DNA from 3 places in the Streptomyces sp. NPDC033174 genome. Region 1 is predicted to be linked to each of the others. Evidence: riboswitches for the same ligand, from Rfam matches in the RefSeq annotation. Region 1 holds a riboswitch; each other region holds the start of a gene.
The links. Region 1 has a riboswitch for cobalamin ahead of ACZ5VC_RS11875 (energy-coupling factor ABC transporter permease). Riboswitches for the same ligand answer to the same signal wherever they lie in the genome.
Positions count from the first base shown of each region.

Region 2: linked by a shared signal. The riboswitch ahead of ACZ5VC_RS07700 (ribonucleoside-diphosphate reductase subunit alpha) and the one ahead of ACZ5VC_RS11875 (energy-coupling factor ABC transporter permease) in region 1 are both predicted to bind cobalamin.
Region 3: linked by a shared signal. The riboswitch ahead of cobN (cobaltochelatase subunit CobN) and the one ahead of ACZ5VC_RS11875 (energy-coupling factor ABC transporter permease) in region 1 are both predicted to bind cobalamin.

Region 1 is NZ_JBVIPQ010000003.1:381,709-388,693, reverse strand. It holds gene dhaK (dihydroxyacetone kinase subunit DhaK) at 125-1,117, shown strand; gene dhaL (dihydroxyacetone kinase subunit DhaL) at 1,141-1,755, shown strand; gene ACZ5VC_RS11880 (PTS-dependent dihydroxyacetone kinase phosphotransferase subunit DhaM) at 1,752-2,153, shown strand; cobalamin riboswitch at 2,219-2,428, shown strand; gene ACZ5VC_RS11875 (energy-coupling factor ABC transporter permease) at 2,458-3,168, shown strand; gene ACZ5VC_RS11870 (energy-coupling factor ABC transporter substrate-binding protein) at 3,168-3,635, shown strand; gene cbiQ (cobalt ECF transporter T component CbiQ) at 3,642-4,391, shown strand; gene ACZ5VC_RS11860 (energy-coupling factor ABC transporter ATP-binding protein) at 4,400-5,293, shown strand; gene ACZ5VC_RS11855 (NADPH-dependent 2,4-dienoyl-CoA reductase) at 5,394-6,985, shown strand, end outside.
Region 2 is NZ_JBVIPQ010000002.1:305,736-312,720, reverse strand. It holds gene ACZ5VC_RS07720 (GntR family transcriptional regulator) at 1-569, shown strand, start outside; gene ACZ5VC_RS07715 (DUF3311 domain-containing protein) at 771-1,016, shown strand; gene mctP (monocarboxylate uptake permease MctP) at 1,013-2,647, shown strand; gene ACZ5VC_RS07705 (GNAT family N-acetyltransferase) at 2,725-3,228, shown strand; cobalamin riboswitch at 3,291-3,412, shown strand; gene ACZ5VC_RS07700 (ribonucleoside-diphosphate reductase subunit alpha) at 3,552-5,900, shown strand; gene ACZ5VC_RS07695 (ribonucleotide-diphosphate reductase subunit beta) at 5,900-6,919, shown strand; gene ACZ5VC_RS07690 (ribosomal maturation YjgA family protein) at 6,924-6,985, shown strand, end outside.
Region 3 is NZ_JBVIPQ010000004.1:394,241-401,225, reverse strand. It holds gene ACZ5VC_RS15410 (cobalamin biosynthesis protein CobG) at 1-1,223, opposite strand, end outside; cobalamin riboswitch at 1,264-1,397, shown strand; gene cobN (cobaltochelatase subunit CobN) at 1,435-5,031, shown strand; gene ACZ5VC_RS15400 (GNAT family N-acetyltransferase) at 5,028-5,726, shown strand; gene ACZ5VC_RS15395 (FBP domain-containing protein) at 5,786-6,292, shown strand; gene cobM (precorrin-4 C(11)-methyltransferase) at 6,332-6,985, opposite strand, start outside.

The DNA of each region.
Region 1 (6,985 bases):
AGCGCAACCCGGGCCGGCCCGCGCGCACTGCCCTCCGCCCGGAGCGGCGCCGGCTTCCGCACATTCCTCCACCACGATCCGTATCGTGAAGAGTGACCCAAGCCCGCCGGCCGAGGAGATACCCGTGAGGATGCTGATCAACGTCCCGGAGACCGTCGTCGCCGACGCCCTGCGCGGAATGGCGGCCGCCCACCCCGGGCTCGTCGTCGATGTGGAGAACCGGGTCGTGCTGCGCCGCGACGCCCCTGTCGCCGGGAAGGTGGGCCTGGTGTCCGGGGGCGGCTCCGGGCACGAGCCCCTGCACGGCGGGTTCGTCGGGCCGGGAATGCTGTCCGCCGCCTGCCCCGGCGAAGTGTTCACCTCCCCCGTGCCGGACCAGATGGTGCGCGCGGCCGCGGCCGTCGACAGTGGGGCCGGGGTGCTCTTCGTCATCAAGAACTACACCGGTGACGTCCTCAACTTCGAGATGGCCGCCGAGCTCGCCGAGGACGAAGGTGTCCAGGTCGCCAAGGTGCTCGTGAACGACGACGTCGCCGTGACGGACAGCCTCTACACGGCGGGCCGTCGCGGCACGGGCGCCACGCTCTTCGTGGAGAAGATCGCGGGAGCGGCGGCCGAAGAGGGACAGCCGCTGGAGCGGGTGGAGAGCATCGCCCGTCAGGTGAACACGAGTTCACGGAGCTTCGGGGTGGCGCTGAGCGCCTGCACCACGCCCGCGAAGGGCAGCCCCACCTTCGACCTTCCGCCCGGCGAACTGGAGTTGGGCATCGGCATCCACGGCGAGCCCGGGCGGGAGCGGCGCGCCATGATGACCTCGCGGGAGATCGCGGACTTCGCGGTCAACGCCGTTCTGGAGGATCTGCGCCCCGACGGGCCCGTGCTGGCCCTCGTCAACGGCATGGGCGCCACCCCGCTGCTGGAGCTGTACGGCTTCAACGCGGAGGTGCAGCGCGTCCTGCGCGAGCGGGGCGTCCCGGTGGCCCGCACCCTCGTCGGCAACTATGTGACCTCACTCGACATGGCCGGCTGCTCGGTCACCCTGTGCCAGGTGGACGAGCAGCTGCTGCGGCTCTGGGACGCTCCGGTGGAGACCCCCGCCCTGCGCTGGGGCCGGTGAGAGGGGACATGACCGCGGTGACTGTGCTCGACACCGACTTCTTCCGCCGCTGGCTCGCCACCGCCGCGGCCGCCGTGGACCGCGAGGCCGACCGCCTCACCGAGCTGGACTCCGCCATCGGCGACGCCGACCACGGAACCAACCTCCGACGCGGATTCACCGCCGTCGTCGCCGTCCTGGAGAAGGAGAGCCCCGGCACGCCCGGAGCCGTGCTGGCGGCGGCGGGACGACAGCTGATCTCGACCGTCGGCGGCGCGTCCGGACCGCTGTACGGAACGCTGCTGCGACGCACGGGCAAGGCGCTCGGCGACGCCCCCGAGGTGACCCGCGCTCAGCTGGCCGACGCGCTGCGGGCCGGGGTCGCGGCCGTGGCCCAGCTGGGTGGGGCGGCGGTCGGGGACAAGACGATGCTGGACGCCCTGGAGCCGGCCGCGGAGAGGCTCGCCGAGTCGTTCGCCGCGGCGAGGGACGCGGCCCGGGAAGGCGCGGTGGCGACCGTACCCCTCCAGGCCCGCAAGGGCAGGGCCAGTTACCTCGGTCCGCGCAGCATCGGCCACCAGGACCCGGGAGCCACCTCCTCCGCGCTGCTGATCGCGACGCTCGCCGACACCGCGCAGGACCAGGGGGTGTCCGCGTGAGCGAGCAGGTGGGCATCGTCCTCGTGTCGCACAGCGCCGCCGTCGCCGCCTCGGTGGCCGCCCTGGCCCAGGGGCTCGCGGGCGCGGCGACGGCCCCGATCGCTCCCGCCGGCGGCACTCCCGACGGCGGCCTGGGCACCAGCTCCGAGCTGATCACGGCCGCCGCCGCCTCGGTCGACCGGGGCGCGGGAGTGGCGGTCCTGGTCGATCTGGGCAGCGCCGTCCTGACCGTGAAGGCGCTGCTGGCCGAGGGCGACGAACTCCCGGAGAAGACCCGGCTCGTCGACGCGCCGTTCGTCGAAGGCGCGGTGGCGGCTCTGGTGACGGCGTCGGCGGGCGGGGACCTGGACGCGGTCGAGGCGGCGGCGTCGGAGGCGTACGGCTACCGCAAACAGTGACACCAGTGAGGGGTCGCGCCGGGTGGTGCGACCGTGCGCGGGTTGTGATGTACCTGGTCAAAGCACTAATGTCACACCGCCTTGGTGTACGGGAAACCGGTGCGGTACCGGTGCGGCCCTCGCCACTGTGATCGGGAAGTCCGGCTCCATCCACTCGGGGAACGCCCCCGGGGAAGCCACTGGAACGCCGCGGAGGACCGCGGTCTCCGGGAAGGCGGAGCGCCCGGACGGCATCACCCGTAAGCCAGGAGACCGGCCAAGGTGCGCTGTCCATCCACGAGGTGCTGGAGAGGGTCTCCCAACCATGCATATAGCCGAGGGGTATCTGCCCCCGTTGCACGCCGCCGCCTGGGGCGTCGCTTCCGCCCCCTTCGTCGTTCACGGCGTACGGGCCCTGACCAAGGAGGTCAAGGCCAATCCGGAGTCCACTCTGCTGCTCGGCGCCTCCGGCGCATTCACGTTCGTCCTCTCCGCGCTCAAGATCCCCTCGGTGACGGGGAGTTGCTCCCACCCGACCGGGACGGGGCTGGGGGCGATGCTGTTCCGGCCGCCGATCATGGCGGTCCTGGGCACGATCACCCTGCTCTTCCAGGCGCTGCTGCTCGCGCACGGCGGACTGACCACTCTGGGCGCCAACGCCTTCTCCATGGCGATCGTGGGGCCCTGGGCGGGGTACGGCGTGTACTGGCTGCTCCGGCGGTTCGATGTGCCGCTGATGGTCAGCGTGTTCTCCGGCGCGTTCGTCGCCGACCTGTCGACGTACTGCGTCACCAGCATCCAGCTCGCGCTGGCGTTCCCCGACCCGAGCAGCGGATTCGTCGGCGCGCTGGGGAAGTTCGGGGGCATCTTCGCCGTCACCCAGATCCCGCTGGCGGTCAGCGAGGGGCTGCTCACCGTGCTGGTGATGCGGCTGCTCATCCAGTCGAGCAAGGGTGAACTGACCCGGCTCGGCGTGCTGCTCCAGGGCGGGCGCGCCCGGCGCGAGAACGACGAGAAGGCGGAGGCGGCGCTCTGATGACCCGTAACGCGAAAATCAACACCCTGCTCCTCGTCGTCGTCGCGGCGCTCGCGGTGCTGCCGCTGGTCCTGGGCCTGGGCGACCACAAGCAGGAGCCGTTCACGGGAGCGGACGGTGAGGCCGAGGCGGCCATCACCGAGATGGAGCCGGACTACGAGCCCTGGTTCAGCCCGCTGTACGAGCCGCCGTCGGGCGAGATCGAGTCGGCGCTGTTCTCGCTCCAGGCGGCCCTGGGCGCCGGAGTCCTCGCGTACTACTTCGGACTGCACAGGGGGCGCAGGCAGGGCGAGGAGCGCGCGGCCGTCCGGGCCGCCACCCGGTCCGGCGAGGGGAAAACGCCGGCAGACGACGCCCCGGCCCCCGAAGACCAGGCTCTCGAAGGCCCGACCCTCGAGGACCAGGCCCCCGAAGACAGCGGCAGCGCCCGCGCGGACGCGTCCGCCGCCGGCGATCCGCTCGCCTGACCGCCGGTGCTGCCGATCGACGCCGCGGCGCACAGCAGCCGCTGGCGCCGCCGTCATCCGTGCGAGAAGGCCGTCCTGGGCTTCGGGCTGACGCTCTGCGCCGTGTGCCTGCCGCCCTGGCCGGGCGCGGTGCTGGTCGCCGCCGCCACGCTCGCCGTGCTTCTCGGGCCCGCCGGGGTCGCGCCGCGCCAGTTGTGGCGGGCGTTCCGCATCCCCCTGGGTTTCTGCGTCACGGGAGCGGTACCGCTGCTGTTCCAGGTCGGCGGGGAGGGCGGGTTCGTCACGCTCGCGCCCGGCGGACCGGTGCACGCGGGAGAGCTGCTGTTGCGCACGTCGGCTGCCTCGCTCGGGGTGCTGTTGTTCGCCTTCACGACTCCGGTCTCCGATGTCCTGCCCCGGCTGGTGCGGGCGGGTGTCCCGGCACCGGTCGTGGACGTGGCCCTGGTGATGTACCGGATCAGTTTTCTGCTGCTGGACGCGATGTCCCGGATCCGGCAGGCGCAGGCCGCGCGGCTGGGTCTGACCACCCGGTCGGCCACCTGGCGTTCGCTGGCCGGACTGGGCGCGACGGCGTTCGTCCGCGCCTTCGACCGGGCCCAGCGGCTGCAGACGGGTCTGGCAGGACGCGGCTACGACGGGACGCTGCGGGTGCTGGTGCCGCAGGCCGTCGTGTCCCGTCGTTTCCTCGCCGCGACGGGGGCGCTGCTCGCGGGCCTCGTCGTCCTCACTCTCGTACTCGAAAGGTCTCTGCCATGAGCGCGTCGATGAGCCCGCCCCCCGCGGCGGGAACGGGCGCGGAGTCGGCCGCCCGAGCCGCCGGGGCGCCCGTCGTGGAACTCGTCCGGGCGGGATTCGCCTACGAGGACGGGCCGCCCGTCCTCGAGTCCGTCGACTTCGTCGTTCCCGAGGGGCGGGCGATGGCGCTGCTCGGCCGCAACGGCAGCGGCAAGACGACGCTGCTGCGGCTGCTGAGCGGGGGGCTGAAGTGCGGCAGCGGCCGGCTGCGGCTGAACGGCGAGGACGTGTCGTACGACCGGAAGGGCCTGACCCGGCTGCGCACGACCGTGCAGCTGGTCGTCCAGGACCCCGACGACCAGTTGTTCGCGGCCTCGGTGGGGCAGGACGTCTCCTTCGGCCCGATGAATCTGGGGCTCGCGGAGGAGGAGGTACGGGTCCGGGTGCGGGAGGCCCTGGAGGCGCTGGACATCGTGGCCCTGGAGGACCGGCCGACGCATCTGCTGTCGTACGGGCAGCGCAAGCGCGCGGCCATCGCGGGCGCCGTCGCCATGCGGCCCCGGGTACTGATCATGGACGAGCCGACGGCAGGTCTGGATCCGCACGGGCAGGAGCGGCTTCTCGAGGTGCTCGGGCGGCTGCGGGACTCCGGGACGACCGTGGTGATGGCGACGCACGACGTGGATCTGGCGCTGCGCTGGGCGGACGAGGCCGCGGTGCTCTCCCCCTCCGGGCTGCGCACCGGTCCGATCGCGGAGCTGCTCGCGGACGACGCGCTGCTCGACGCGGCGCGGCTGCGCCGCCCCTGGGGGATGGCGGTGACCGCGGCGCTCCGGGCGCAGGGCCTGCTGGGCGCGGACGAGGAGGGGCCGAGGACGCCGGAGGAGCTGGGCCGCTGGGCCGCGGCGGCGCGGGAGGGGTGACGGCGCGGTGTGATGCGCCTCGCGCTTTTGTGCAACTAGTTGCATAACGGCTTCCCGGTCGTCTAGAACAGGGTGACGACCAGCGCGAGGAGGCGCCCCCATGACCCCGTACCCGCACCTGCTGAGCCCTCTCGATCTCGGGTTCACCACCCTGCCGAACCGGGTGCTCATGGGCTCCATGCACATCGGTCTCGAGGAGGCCGAGAACGGCTTCGAGCGGATGGCCGCCTTCTACGCGGCCCGGGCCCGGGGCGGCGTCGGTCTCATGGTGACCGGCGGCATCGCCCCGAACGACGCGGGACGGCCCTACGACGGCGGCGCCAAGCTCACCACCGAGGAGGAGGCGGCCCAGCACCGGGTCGTCACCGAAGCCGTCCACGCCGAGGGCGGCCGGATCGCGATGCAGATCCTGCACTTCGGCCGGTACGCGTACCACCCGGCCCTGGTCGCGCCCAGCGCCGTCCAGGCGCCCATCAGCCCCTTCGTCCCCCACGCCCTCACCGACGACGAGGTCGAGCAGACGGTCGAGGACTACGCCCGGTGCGCGGAGCTCGCCAAGTCCGCCGGCTACGACGGCGTCGAGGTCATGGGCTCCGAGGGCTATCTCATCAACGAGTTCATCGCGGCGGCGACCAACCGGCGCGAGGACCGCTGGGGCGGCTCGTACGAGAACCGCGTCCGCTTCCCGCTGGAGATCGTCCGCCGCATCCGTGAGCGGGTCGGCGAGGACTTCATCGTCATCTACCGGCTGTCGATGCTGGACCTCGTGCCCGGCGGCTCGACCCTCGACGAGGTCGTCGCGCTCGCCAAGGAGATCGAGGCGGCCGGCGCGACGATCATCAATACGGGCATCGGCTGGCACGAGGCCCGCATCCCGACCATCGCGACGTCGGTGCCGCGCGGCGCGTACAGCTGGGTGACGAAGAAGCTGATGGGCGCGGTGTCCGTGCCGCTGGTCACCAGCAACCGCATCAACACCCCCGAGGTCGCCGAGCGGTTGCTCGCCGAGGGCCGCGCGGACATGGTGTCGATGGCCCGGCCGTTCCTGGCCGACCCCGACTTCGTCGCCAAGGCGCGGGAGGACCGCGCCGACACCATCAACACCTGCATCGGCTGCAACCAGGCCTGCCTGGACCACACCTTCAGCGGCAAGATCACCTCCTGCCTGGTCAACCCGCGCGCCTGCCACGAGACCGAGCTCGTCCTCTCCCCGACCCGGCTGGCCAAGCGGGTCGCCGTCGTCGGCGCCGGCCCGGCCGGGCTCGCCTGCGCCGTCTCGGCGGCCGAGCGCGGCCACGACGTGACGCTGTTCGACGCCGCCGCGGAGATCGGCGGGCAGCTGAACGTCGCCAAGCGGGTCCCGGGCAAGGAGGAGTTCAACGAGACCCTGCGCTACTTCCGTACGCAGCTCGGCCTGCGCGGCGTCGAGGTCCGGCTGAACACGGTGGCCACCGCCGAGCTGCTCGCCGGCTTCGACGAGGTCGTCGTCGCCACCGGCGTGACCCCGCGGACTCCCGCCATCGAGGGCATCGACCACCCGAGCGTCGTCAGCTATCTGGACGTCCTGCGCGACGGGGCACCGGTCGGCGAGCGCGTCGCCATCATCGGCGCGGGCGGCATCGGGTTCGACGTCGCCGAATTCCTCACCGACGGCGGCGAGGGAGCGAGCCAGGACCCCGAGACGTACTTCCG
Region 2 (6,985 bases), on a different contig from region 1:
AGGAGCTGGTGGTCGAGGGCCGCCTGGAGCGCATCCAGGGCAAGGGCACCTTCGTCGCCAAGCCGAAGGTGTCACAGGCGCTCCAGCTCACCTCGTACACCGAGGACATGCGGGCCCAGGGGCTCGAACCCACCTCCCAGCTGCTCGACATCGGCTATGTCACGGCGGACGACACCCTCGCGGGGCTGCTCGACATCAACGCGGGCGGGCGGGTGCTGCGGATCGAGCGGCTGCGGCTCGCGAGCGGCGAGCCGATGGCGATCGAGACGACCCACCTGTCCGCGAAGCGCTTCCCCGCGCTGCGGCGCTCCCTGGTGAAGTACACCTCCCTCTACACGGCGCTGGCGGAGGTGTACGACGTCCATCTCGCCGAGGCCGAGGAGACGATCGAGACGTCCCTGGCGACGCCGCGCGAGGCGGGTCTGCTGGGCACCGACGTCGGCCTGCCGATGCTGATGCTGTCCCGGCACTCACTGGACGGGAACGGCGAGCCGGTGGAATGGGTGCGGTCGGTGTACCGGGGCGACCGGTACAAGTTCGTCGCGAGGCTCCAGCGCCCCAACGGCTGAACCTCCGACCTGCCGGACCGCCGACCGGCCCAGCGGCCGAACTGCCGTGAACCTTTGGCCTCCTGAATACGTGACGGGTGTCGGGGCACTGATACTCGTCCGTTATTCGGACGGGGGTTCCATCAGGCGAAACCGTCCCCTAGATTTCCTGCGCATTACGCAGGTGAGCCATGGTGTTCAGCGAGGGGACGGAAACGCCGTATGTCACAAGAAAAGCAACCTGCCGTCACGCCCGTGAGGGTGGTGGTGGCGCTCTGCCTCGTCGTGCCGTTCGTGGCGATGCTCTGGGTGAGCTCCTACGCCAAGGTGGAGCCGACGTTCCTCGGCATGCCGTTCTTCTACTGGTACCAGATGCTCTGGGTCCTCATCTCCACCGCGCTGACCATGACCGCCTACCAGCTGTGGCAGCGTGACCAGCGCGCCCGCAAGGGAGGTGCGTCGAAGTGAAGGACGGCGTGAACGGCGTCGCACTCGCCGTCTTCATCTTCTTCTTCCTGGCCGTCACGGTCCTGGGCTTCCTCGCCTCGCGCTGGCGCAGAGCGGAGAACGAGAACAGCCTGGACGAATGGGGCCTGGGCGGGCGCTCGTTCGGCACCTGGGTCACCTGGTTCCTGCTCGGCGGCGACCTCTACACCGCGTACACCTTCGTGGCCGTCCCGGCGGCGATCTACGCGGCCGGCGCCGCGGGCTTCTTCGCCGTGCCGTACACGATCCTGGTCTATCCGCTGATCTTCACCTTCCTGCCGCGGCTGTGGTCGGTGTCGCACAAGCACGGCTACGTCACCACCTCCGACTTCGTCCGCGGCCGCTTCGGCTCCAAGGGCCTCTCCCTGGCGGTCGCGGTCACCGGCATCCTCGCCACCATGCCGTACATCGCGCTCCAGCTCGTCGGCATCCAGGCCGTGCTCGACGTGATGGGCGTGGGCGGCGGCGAGACCACCCACTGGTTCGTCAAGGACCTGCCGCTGCTGATCGCCTTCGGTGTCCTGGCGGCGTACACCTACTCCTCGGGTCTGCGGGCCCCGGCGCTCATCGCGTTCGTCAAGGACACGCTGATCTACATCGTCATCGCGGTGGCGATCATCTACATCCCGATCAAGCTCGGCGGCTTCGACGAGATCTTCGCCAGGGCCGGTGAGGCGTACGCGCAGATCAACCCGGCGACCGGCAAGCCGCGCGGCGCGCTGGTGCCCGGGGAGATGGGCCAGTGGGGCTATGCGACGCTCGCGCTCGGTTCGGCCCTCGCGCTCTTCATGTATCCGCACTCGATCACCGCGACGCTCTCCTCGCGCAGCCGTGACGTGATCCGCCGCAACACCACGATCCTGCCGCTCTATTCACTGATGCTGGGGCTGCTGGCGCTGCTCGGCTTCATGGCGATTGCCGCGGGCGTGAAGGTGAAGAACGGCCAGCTGGCCATCCCGCAGCTGTTCGAGAACATGTTCCCGGACTGGTTCACGGGTGTCGCCTTCGCCGCCATCGGCATCGGCGCGCTGGTCCCGGCGGCCATCATGTCGATCGCCGCCGCGAACCTCTTCACCCGCAACATCTACAAGGACTTCCTGAAGCCGGACGCCACTCCGGAGCAGGAGACCAAGGTGTCCAAGCTGGTGTCGCTGCTGGTGAAGGTGGGAGCGCTGGCCTTCGTCCTCACCATGGACAAGACCGTCGCCATCAACTTCCAGCTGCTGGGCGGCATCTGGATCCTGCAGACCTTCCCGGCGCTGGTGGGCGGTCTGTTCACCCGCTGGTGCCACCGCTGGGCGCTGCTCGCGGGCTGGGCCGTGGGCATGGTCTACGGCACGGCGGCCGCGTACGGCGTCGCGAGCCCCACGCAGAAGCACTTCGGCGGCTCGTCCGCGGAGATCCCGGGCATCGGCGAGATCGGCTACATCGGTCTCACCGCGTTCGTCCTCAATGTGGTGGTGACGGTGGTCCTGACCTTCGTCCTGCGGGCCCTCAAGGCCCCCGACGGCATCGACGAGACGTCCCCGTCGGACTACACGGCGGACGCGGGCGACCCGGGCGTGCAGGTGGAGCTGCCGCCGGCCACGGCGGGGGCGCCGGGCGGCCACTGACCAGCGCACGAAGGGCCCGGAGTCTACGCGAGGAAACTCCGGGCCCTTCGCCGTGCCCGCCGGGCACACTGATCCCCATGGACTTCACCCTCAGACGCGTCACCCCCGCCGAGTACGAGGAGCTGGGCGAGATCACTGCGCAGGCCTATCTCGGGGACGGGCTCCTGGACTTCGGCGGCGACGACGCCTATCTGCACGTCCTGCGGGACGTGGCACGGCGCGCCGCGCAGGCCGAGGTCCTGGTCGCCGTCGACCGTGCCGGACGGCTGCTCGGGGGAGTGACGTTCGTCGGTTCCGGCGGGCCCTGGGCCGATGTCGCCCGGGAGGGCGAGGCCGAGTTCCGGATGCTCGCGGTCGCGAAGGACGCGCGGGGGCGGGGCGTCGGGGAGGCTCTCGTACGGGCCTGTGTGGAGCGGGCACGGGCGACCGAGGGCTGCGTACGGCTGGTGCTGTCGACCCAGCACGCCATGGTCTCCGCGCACCGGATCTACGAGCGCCTGGGGTTCACCAGGACCCCCGAGCGGGACTGGTCACCGGTCCCCGAGCTCGCGCCGCTGCTCACCTACGCGTTGGAGCTCTGACCGCCCTCCACGCGCGAAGACACAACATGTGGGGGGTGACGCATCCATCTCCCCCCACATGTATGCTCATGCTCGCTGTCGCCGCAGGGGAATCCGGTGCGAATCCGGAACTGTCCCGCAACGGTGTGTCAGGTGCGTTTGCGCACCCTCAAGTCCGAACACCTGCCGATGGTGCGCCTGGTCCGTCCGGTCCTGGCGCCGAAGACGTCCGGGCCTCGTGGAGTGGGCCGGTGGACGCCGCGCATCCACCGCTCGCCGGTGTGTGCCCGTGCGCCCCGCCGCCTCCCCCGCCGGCCCCGAGCCGAGCGAGGGAGAGCCCCCACGTGACCATCGCGCCCGCCGATCCGGCATCGGCGATCGAGACCGACGGACCCGGGACCGTGCTTCTGCGGATCCTGACCGACCTCACCGCCGATCTGCCCGACACCGACCCCGGACGGGTCGCCGCCGCCGCGCTGCGCGGCCGGCACGCCGGCTCGGACGCGGCGGAACTGCGGGAGCTGGCCACCGAGGCGGCCGCCGGCCTGATCTCCGAGGACCCCGCCTACTCACGGCTCGCCGCCCGGCTGCTCACCCGCACGATCGCGGACGAGGCCGCGGGCCAGGGCGCCGTGTCGTTCTCCGCGTCGGTCGCCGTCGGCCACCGCGAGGGCCTGATCGCCGACCGCACGGCCGAGTTCGTCCGTCTCCACACGGCACGGCTCGACACGCTCATCGACCCCGACGCGGACGACCGCTTCGGCTACTTCGGTCTGCGGACGCTGTACTCGCGCTATCTGCTCCGGCACCCGATCACCCGCAAGGTCGTCGAGACCCCGCAGCACTTCATGCTCCGGGTGGCCGCCGGGCTCGCCGAGGACGAGAGCGTCCGCGCGCTGGACGAGGTCGCCGCGCTGTACGGCCTGATGAGCCGGCTCGACTATCTGCCCTCCTCCCCCACGCTCTTCAACTCGGGCACCCGGCACCCGCAGATGTCCTCCTGCTATCTGCTGGACTCCCCGCAGGACGAGCTCGACTCGATCTACGACCGCTACCACCAGGTGGCGCGGCTCTCCAAGCACGCCGGCGGCATCGGACTCTCGTACTCCCGCGTCCGCGCCCGCGGTTCGCTGATCCGCGGCACGAACGGGCACTCCAACGGCATCGTGCCGTTCCTCAAGACCCTCGACGCCTCCGTCGCCGCCGTGAACCAGGGCGGCCGTCGCAAGGGCGCCGCCGCCGTCTACCTGGAGACCTGGCACGCCGACATCGAGGAGTTCCTGGAGCTCCGCGACAACACCGGTGAGGACCAGCGCCGTACGCACAACCTCAATCTGGCGCACTGGATCCCCGACGAGTTCATGCGCCGGGTGAACGCCGACGCCGAGTGGTCGCTGTTCTCCCCGGCCGACGTGCCCGAGCTGGTCGACCTCTGGGGCGACGCCTTCGACGCCGCCTACCGCGCGGCCGAGGCAAAGGGCCTGGCCCGCAAGACCATGCCGGCCCGGGATCTGTACGGCCGCATGATGCGCACCCTCGCCCAGACCGGCAACGGCTGGATGACCTTCAAGGACGCGTCCAACCGCACCGCGAACCAGACGGCGGAGCCCGGCCACACGGTCCACTCCTCGAACCTGTGCACCGAGATCCTGGAGGTGACGGACGACGGCGAGACGGCCGTCTGCAACCTCGGCTCGGTCAACCTCGGCGCGTTCGTGCTCGCCTCGGGAGACATCGACTGGGAGCGCCTCGACGAGACGGTCCGTACGGCCGTCACCTTCCTCGACCGGGTCGTCGACATCAACTTCTACCCGACCGAGCAGGCGGGCCGCTCCAACGCCCGCTGGCGCCCGGTGGGCCTGGGCGCCATGGGCCTCCAGGACGTCTTCTTCAAGCTGAAGCTGCCGTTCGACTCGGCCGAGGCCCGCGCCCTGTCGACGAGGATCGCCGAGCGGATCATGCTCGCCGCGTACGAGGCCTCCACGGACCTCGCCGAGCGGAGCGGCCCGCTCCCCGCCTGGGAGAAGACCCGCTCCGCACGCGGTGTCCTGCACCCCGACCACTACGACGTGGAGCTGAACTGGCCGGAGCGCTGGGCGGCGCTGCGCGCCCGGATCGCCTCGGTCGGCATGCGCAACTCGCTGCTGCTCGCCATCGCCCCGACGGCGACCATCGCCTCCATCGCGGGCGTGTACGAGTGCATCGAGCCGCAGGTCTCCAACCTCTTCAAGCGCGAGACGCTGAGCGGTGAATTCCTCCAGGTCAACGGCTACTTGGTCGACGAGCTGAAGAAGCTCGGCGTCTGGGACGCGCAGACCCGGGAGGCGCTGCGCGAGGCGAGCGGATCGGTGCAGGGCTTCAGCTGGATCCCGGCCGATGTCCGCGAGCTGTACCGCACGGCGTGGGAGATCCCGCAGCGCGGCCTGATCGACATGGCGGCGGACCGCACGCCGTTCCTGGACCAGTCGCAGTCGCTGAACCTCTTCCTGGAGACGCCGACCATCGGGAAGCTCTCCTCGATGTACGCCTACGCCTGGAAGCGGGGGCTGAAGACGACGTACTACCTGCGCTCCCGCCCGGCGACCCGGATCGCCCGCGCGGCCGCCGCCGCGCCGATCCCCGTACAGGCCACGCCCGAAGAGGCCGTCGCCTGCTCCCTTGAGAACCCCGAGTCCTGCGAGGCCTGCCAGTAATGACGACGACCAACGCCGAGAAGAACCTTCTGGACCCGGGCTTCGAGCTGACCCTGCGGCCGATGCGCTACCCGGACTTCTACGAGCGCTACCGGGACGCGATCAAGAACACCTGGACGGTGGAGGAGGTCGACCTGCACTCCGACGTCGCCGACCTCGCCAAGCTCACCCCCGGCGAGCAGCACATGATCGGCCGACTGGTCGCGTTCTTCGCGACGGGCGACTCGATCGTCTCCAACAACCTGGTGCTCACGCTCTACAAGCACATCAACTCCCCCGAGGCGCGGCTGTACCTGAGCCGGCAGCTCTTCGAGGAGGCCGTGCACGTCCAGTTCTATCTGACGCTGCTCGACACCTATCTGCCCGATCCGGCCGACCGCGCCGCCGCGTTCGACGCGGTCGAGGAGATCCCCTCCATCCGGGAGAAGGCGCAGTTCTGCTTCCGCTGGATGGACTCGGTGGAGAAGATCGAGCGCCTGGAGACCCAGGCCGACCGCCGCCGCTTCCTGCTGAACCTGATCTGCTTCGCGGCGTGCATCGAGGGCCTGTTCTTCTACGGCGCCTTCGCCTACGTCTACTGGTTCCGCTCGCGCGGTCTGCTGCACGGCCTGGCGACCGGCACCAACTGGGTGTTCCGCGACGAGACGATGCACATGAACTTCGCCTTCGAGGTCGTGGACACCGTCCGCAAGGAGGAGCCCGAGCTCTTCGACGACGCACTGCGTCAGCAGGTCACCGACATGCTGAAGGAAGCCGTCGAGGCGGAGCTGCAGTTCGGCCGCGACCTGTGCGGTGACGGCCTGCCCGGCATGAACACCGAGTCGATGCGCGAGTACCTCCAGTGCGTCGCCGACCAGCGCCTGACGCGTCTGGGCTTCGCCCCGGTGTACGGCTCCGAGAACCCGTTCGCGTTCATGGAGCTCCAGGGCGTCCAGGAGCTGACGAACTTCTTCGAGCGCCGGCCGTCCGCGTACCAGGTGGCGGTGGAGGGCTCCGTCGACCTGGACGAGGACTTCTGAGCGAGTGATCCGCACCCGGGCGGCGGCCTGCGCCGCCGCCGCGCTCACCGTCGCCGCGGGCCTGGG
Region 3 (6,985 bases), on a different contig from region 1:
ACGTCGGAGAGGGACTTGGCGCAACCGGGGCGCCCGGTGCAGGCGCCGACGCCGGCCCAGGGCGATTCGGGGGTGGTGATCAGGCCCTCGGCCGCGAGCTCCCGCAGCCGCGCCCCGGCGGCGGCGCGGTCCGCGAAGCCGGTGACGACCGCGCCGCGCCACGGGGTGAGCCGCACTTCGCCGGTGTCCACGGCGGGCAGCAGGGCCCGCAGTTGGGCGACGGAGAGGCGGCCGAGCGGCGCGAGGACCGACAGCGCGGTGTCGCCGAGGAGGCCGGGGGCGGGGGGCGCGCCGGTGGGCAGGGGCGCGGGGGGTACGGGCTCCGCCGCGATCCCCGCCCGCTCCGCGTACGCCGCCACGTCCGGTTCCTGCCCGGCGGGCAGCTCGCGCACGCGCCAGGCGCCGTTTCCGGCCGCGCGGGCGGCCGCGAGGAAGGCCTCCGCCGCGACGAGGGCGGCCCGGGGGGCGTCGGCGGCGGCGACACGGAAGGCACGGCCGCCGACGTGCAGGGTCACCCGCGCGGCACCCGCCGTGGCCGGTGACACATCGATGCGCTCCGGCGCCGCGTCCGCAGCCCCCCGCGCCGCGCCGGCGAGCTCCCGTGGCACCTCCGCGAGCTCCGGTGCCGAGGACTCGTGCGCCGGAATCGCCGCCCCCCGCGCCGCACCCCCGATCCCCCGGGGCACGTCCCCGGTCTCTGCGATCAAGGTCACATCGCCGGCCAGTCCCGCCACATCCCCCCGTCCGTCGTCGAGGACGAAGAGAAAACGACCGGAAAGCGCCGCCGCCCAGTCCGTCGCGCACAGCAGCGCGTCGAGCTCCCGGGCCCACAACTGCACGTCGCCGGAGCCCAGTCCGTCCAGACCCGCCGCCGGGGACGCCACCACGTTCCGGACACGCTCGTGCGTCTCGGAGGGCAGCAGACCGGCCTCCGCGAGGAGCTCGGCGAGATCCGCCCCACAGCCCTCGCCCAGGCCCCGCAGCTCGGCGTTGCCACGCGAGGTGATGCTGAGATGCCCGTCACCCAGAGTCTCCGCTGCGTCGGCCAGCGTGAGTACCTGACGGCGCGTCAACCTGCCTGCGGGCAGGCGGAGTCGGGCCAGGCGCCCGTCATCGGCGGGGTGCAGCCGGAGCGCCCCGGGACAGGCGTCGCCACGGTCCCGTATGAGAGGTTCGCCCCTGTTGGGCGTTGTGGGTGGGGTGGGCGGCATGGCGGCGAGCATACCCACGTGCTCGCGGGCGCCCCCCTGCCCGGTACGGGCAGCCTCTACTATGCAGAACGGCACAGGGTCCACGACCCTAGGGAGGAAGCCCGGTGAGATTCCGGCGCGGTCCCGCCACTGTGAGCCGGCCGAAAGGTCCGGTGAGTCAGGAACTCCCGCCGTCCATACGACCACCCGGGGCGCGGACAACCCCGAGGAAGGGCCTGCGCACGTGATCCTGCTGCTGTCGCACTCCGACACCGACCTGCTCAGCGCCCGCGCGGCCGGCGGTCCGGTCGCCTACCGGTTCGCGAACCCGTCCCGGCTGACGACCGGCGACCTGCCCGCCCTCCTGGAGGACGCCGACCTGGTCGTCGTACGCCTCCTCGGCGGCGTCCGCGCCTGGGAGGAGGGACTGGACGTCCTCCGCGCCGCCCAGAAGCCGCTGGTCGTCCTCACCGGCGAACAGGCTCCCGACGCGCAGCTGATGGAGGCCTCCACCGTCCCCATCGGTGTCGCGACCGAGGCGCACGCCTACCTCGCGCACGGCGGACCGGACAATCTGGAACAGCTCGCCCGCTTCCTGTCCGACACGGTCCTGCTCACCGGCCACGGCTTCGAGCCGCCCGCCGCCGCGCCGACGTGGGGCCCGCTGGAGCGCACTCCCGGACGCACCGACGGCCCGACCGTCGCCGTGCTCTACTACCGCGCCCACCACATGAGCGGCAACACCGCCTTCGTCGCCGAGCTCTGCGCCGCCATCGAGGACAAGGGCGCCCAGGCGCTGCCGCTGTACGTGGCGTCCCTGCGGGCTCCCGAGCCCGAACTGCTGCGGCGCCTCGGCTCCGTCGACGCGATCGTCACCACCGTGCTCGCGGCCGGCGGCACCAAGCCCGCCGAGGCGCAGGCCGGCGGCGACGAGGAGGCCTGGGACGCGGGCGCGCTCGCCGCCCTCGACGTACCGATCCTGCAGGCGCTGTGCCTGACCGGCCCGCGCAGCGCCTGGGAGGAGAACGACGAGGGCCTCTCGCCGCTCGACGCCGCCAGCCAGGTCGCGGTGCCCGAGTTCGACGGCCGCCTCATCACCGTCCCCTTCTCCTTCAAGGAGATCGACGAGGACGGCCTGCCCGCGTACGTCGCCGACGCCGAGCGCGCGGCCCGGGTCGCCGGGATCGCCGTGCGCCACGCGCGTCTGCGGCACATCCCGAACGCCGAGAAGCGCCTCGCGCTGGTCCTCTCCGCGTACCCGACCAAGCACTCCCGCATCGGCAACGCGGTCGGCCTCGACACCCCCGCCTCCGCCGTCGCCCTGCTGCGCCGCCTCCAGACCGAGGGATACGACTTCGGCCGGGAGGAGGTACCCGGTCTCGTCTCCGGCGACGGCGACGAGCTGATCTACGCGCTGATCGAGGCGGGCGGCCACGACCAGGACTGGCTCACCGAGGAGCAGCTCGCCCGCAACCCGGTCCGTATCCCGGCCGCCGACTACAAGCGCTGGTACGCGACCCTGCCGGCCGAACTCCGGGAATCGGTCGAGCGGCACTGGGGCCCGCCGCCCGGCGAGATGTTCCTGGACCGCTCCCGCAACCCGGAGGGCGACATCGTCCTCGCCGCGCTGCGGCGCGGCAATCTGCTGGTCCTCATCCAGCCGCCGCGCGGCTTCGGCGAGAACCCGATCGCGATCTACCACGACCCCGACCTGCCGCCGTCGCACCACTACTTGGCCGCCTACCGCTGGATCGCCGCCTCGGCGGACGACGGCGGTTTCGGCGCCGACGCCATGGTCCACCTGGGCAAGCACGGCAACCTGGAGTGGCTGCCCGGCAAGAACGCGGGTCTGTCCGCCGCGTGCGGCCCCGACGCCGCCCTCGGTGACCTGCCGCTGGTCTACCCCTTCCTCGTCAACGACCCGGGCGAGGGCACGCAGGCCAAGCGGCGCGTCCACGCGACCCTCGTCGACCATCTCGTACCGCCGATGGCGCGGGCCGAGTCCTACGGTGACATCGCCCGCCTGGAGCAGCTGCTCGACGAGTACGCGGCGATCTCCTCGATGGACCCGGCGAAGCTTCCGGCGATCCGCGCGCAGATCTGGACGCTGATCCAGGCCGCCAAGCTCGACCACGACCTCGGGCTCGAAGACCGCCCCGACGACGACGGGTTCGACGACTTCCTGCTCCACGTCGACGGCTGGCTGTGCGAGGTCAAGGACGCGCAGATCCGCGACGGCCTGCATGTCCTCGGCGGCGCCCCGACCGGCCCCGAGCGGGTCAACCTGGTGCTGTCCATCCTTCGCGCCCGCCAGATCTGGGGCGGAACGCAGGCGCTCCTCGGCCTGCGCGAGGCGCTGGGCCTGGACGAGTCGGCCGCGACCCGCACCGCCGCCGACGAGACGGAGGCCGCCGCCCGCGCGCTCGTCCAGGCGATGGAGGACGCCGACTGGAACCCGGGATCCGTCGCGACCGTGGCCGCCGGTCATCCCCAGGCGGTCGTCGACATCCTCGACTTCGCCGCCCGCCAGGTCGTGCCGCGCCTCGCCGCGACGACCGACGAACTCGACCACGCCGTCCACGCGCTGAACGGCGGCTTCGTCCCGGCTGGGCCGTCCGGCTCGCCGCTGCGCGGCCTGGTCAACGTGCTTCCCACCGGCCGGAACTTCTACTCCGTCGACCCGAAGGCCGTCCCCTCGCGTCTCGCGTGGGAGACCGGCCAGGCACTGGCCGACTCGCTGCTGGAGCGCTACCGCAGCGACAACGGCGACTGGCCGACCTCCGTGGGCCTGTCCCTGTGGGGCACGAGCGCGATGCGCACCTCCGGCGACGACGTCGCCGAGGCCCTGGCCCTGCTGGGCATCCGTCCCGTCTGGGACGACGCCTCGCGCCGGGTCAACGGCCTGGAGGCGATCCCGCTCGCGGAGCTGGGCCGTCCCCGTATCGACGTCACGCTGCGCATCTCGGGCTTCTTCCGGGACGCCTTCCCGCACACCATCGCGCTGCTCGACGACGCGGTGCGGCTCGCGGCGTCGCTCGACGAGCCGGCCGAGCAGAACCACGTACGGGCCCACACGCAGGCGGACCTGGCGGAGCACGGCGACGAGCGGCGGGCCACCACCCGGATCTTCGGCTCCCGGCCGGGGACGTACGGCGCGGGCATCCTCCAGCTCATCGACTCCCGGGACTGGCGCACCGACTCCGACCTCGCCGAGGTGTACACGGTGTGGGGCGGCTACGCGTACGGCCGCGAGCTCGACGGGCGTCCGGCTCGCGAGGAGATGGAGACCGCGTACAAGCGGATCGCGGTGGCCGCGAAGAACACGGACACCCGCGAGCACGACATCGCGGACTCGGACGACTACTTCCAGTACCACGGCGGCATGGTGGCGACCGTGCGCGCGCTGCGGGGCACGGCCCCCGAGGCCTACATCGGCGACTCGACCCGCCCCGAGACCGTCCGCACCCGGACCCTGGTCGAGGAGACGTCCCGCGTCTTCCGGGCACGCGTCGTCAACCCGCGCTGGATCGAGGCGATGCGGCGCCACGGCTACAAGGGCGCGTTCGAGCTGGCGGCGACCGTGGACTACCTCTTCGGGTACGACGCGACGACCGGGGTCGTGGCCGACTGGATGTACGACAAGCTCACCGAGGCGTACGTCCTCGACCCGGAGAACCGCGCCTTCCTCCAGGAGGCCAATCCGTGGGCGCTGCACGGCATCGCGGAGCGCCTCCTGGAGGCGGAGTCCCGGGGCATGTGGGCCAAGCCGGACCCGGAGGTCCTGGAGCGGCTGCGGCAGGTCTTCCTGGAGACCGAGGGCGACCTGGAGGACGACGAGTGAACCTGACGGTGGGCGGCGAGGACGAGCAGCTCGAGGAGCGGCTCGGCGACGAGCTGACCGCCTTCAACCAGCGGACGACCGGTGCCTACGACGAGGCCGGCCTGTCCGTCCGGGTCACCGACGCCGACGGCGAGCTCATCGGCGGGCTGACGGGCGCGACCTGGGGCGGCTGCGGTTTCATCAAGCTGCTGTGGGTGCGCGCCGACCACCGGCACGGCGGCTGGGGCAGCAAGGTGATGCGCGCGGCCGAGGAGGAGGCGCGACGCCGCGGCTGCACGCGGATGACCGTCTCCTCGTACTCCTTCCAGGCCCCGCCCTTCTATCTGCGCCACGGCTATGTGGAGACGGGCCGCACGCCGGGAATTCCGGGCGGGCACAGCGACGTGACCTTCTGGAAGCCGCTGGACGGGGCCGCGCTCTCCTTCCAGCTCGCCGTGCTCGTCGACTTTCCCGAGGACGCGGCGGAAGCGGCCCTTCGCTACGAGGACGCCGTCCTGGCGCTCCTGCCCGCCCACGGCGGACGCCTGGAGCGGCGCCTGCGCACGGGCGACGGCCTCGCGGAGGTGCACCTGCTGCGCTTCCCGGACAAGGAGGCGTACGAGTCGTTCCTGGCGTCTCCGCAGCGCGCGGCGCTGGGGACGGCCGGGGGAATCACGGCGCGGGTGCTGGAAGTGACCGAGGTCCACGGCTCCTGAGGCAGCCCGGGCGGAAACCCGGATGCCTCGATCCGTCCTCTTCCGTACCGTTCTCCGGCGTGGAACCTCTCACCGAACAACAGATCCGCGGCTCGTTCGCCAACTGCTCCAAGGGTGAGGCCGCCCGCCTCAAGCTCCCCCTCGACTTCGGGGAGCTGCCCTGGGCCGACCTCGACTTCCTGGGCTGGCGCGACCCGGGCGCGCCCCTGCGCAGCCACCTCGTGGTGCCGGGAGCCGACGGCGGCCCCGTCGGCATCACCCTGCGGACCCCGGACAAGGTCCGCACGAGCGCGATCAAGTCGAGCCTGTGCCAGTTCTGTCTGACCGGCCACGCCTCCTCCGGGGTGTCCCTCTTCGCCGCGCCGCGGGCGGGCGCGGCGGGCCGCCAGGGAAACACCGTCGGCATCTACGCCTGCGCCGACCTGGCGTGCCCTCTCTACGTCCGGGAGAAGCGGCAGCCGGCGACGCGGCCCCGCTACGAGGAGACGCTCACGCTCGACGAGCGGGTCGAGCGGATGACGGGCAACGTGGGGGCGTTCGTGGCGAAGGTCCTCGAAACGCGCTGAGCGCCGCCGCGAGGGGGCTCGGGCCGGCCTCGGACGGGCTCAGCAGACGTGCCGGTCCCGTTCCGGGTCGTACAGGTGGCTGTCCCGGAACTGGGAGGCGGCCAGCGTGCGGCCCACCAGAATCACCGCCGTTTTCGTGATCCCCGCCGCCTTGGTCTGCGCGGCGATGTCGTCCAGGGTGCCCCGCAGCACCACCTCGTCCGGGCGGCTCGCCATCGCGACGACCGCCGCCGGGCAGTCGGCGCCGTAGTGCGGGAGCAGTTCGCCGACGACCCGGTCGACGTAGCGGGCGGCCAGGTGCAGGACCAGGAGCGCGCCGCTGCGGCCCAGGGTCGCCAGGTCCTCGCCGGGCGGCATGGGGGTGGCCTGCTGGGCGATGCGGGTGAGGATGACCGTCTGGCCGACCGTGGGGACGGTCAGCTCCCGCTTGAGCGCGGCGGCAGCCGCCGCGAACGCGGGGACGCCGGGGACGACTTCGTAGTCGATGCCCTCCGCGTCGAGGCGCCGCATCTGCTCGGCGACCGCGCTGAAGACGGACGGGTCCCCGGAGTGCAGCCGGGCCACGTCCTGGCCCTCCGCGTGCGCGCGGACGATCTCGGCGACGATCTGGTCCAGGTCCAGCTGGGCGGTGTCGACGAGGCGTGCGTTGGGCGGGCACTCGGCGAGGAGTTCGCGGGGGACGAGGGAGCCGGC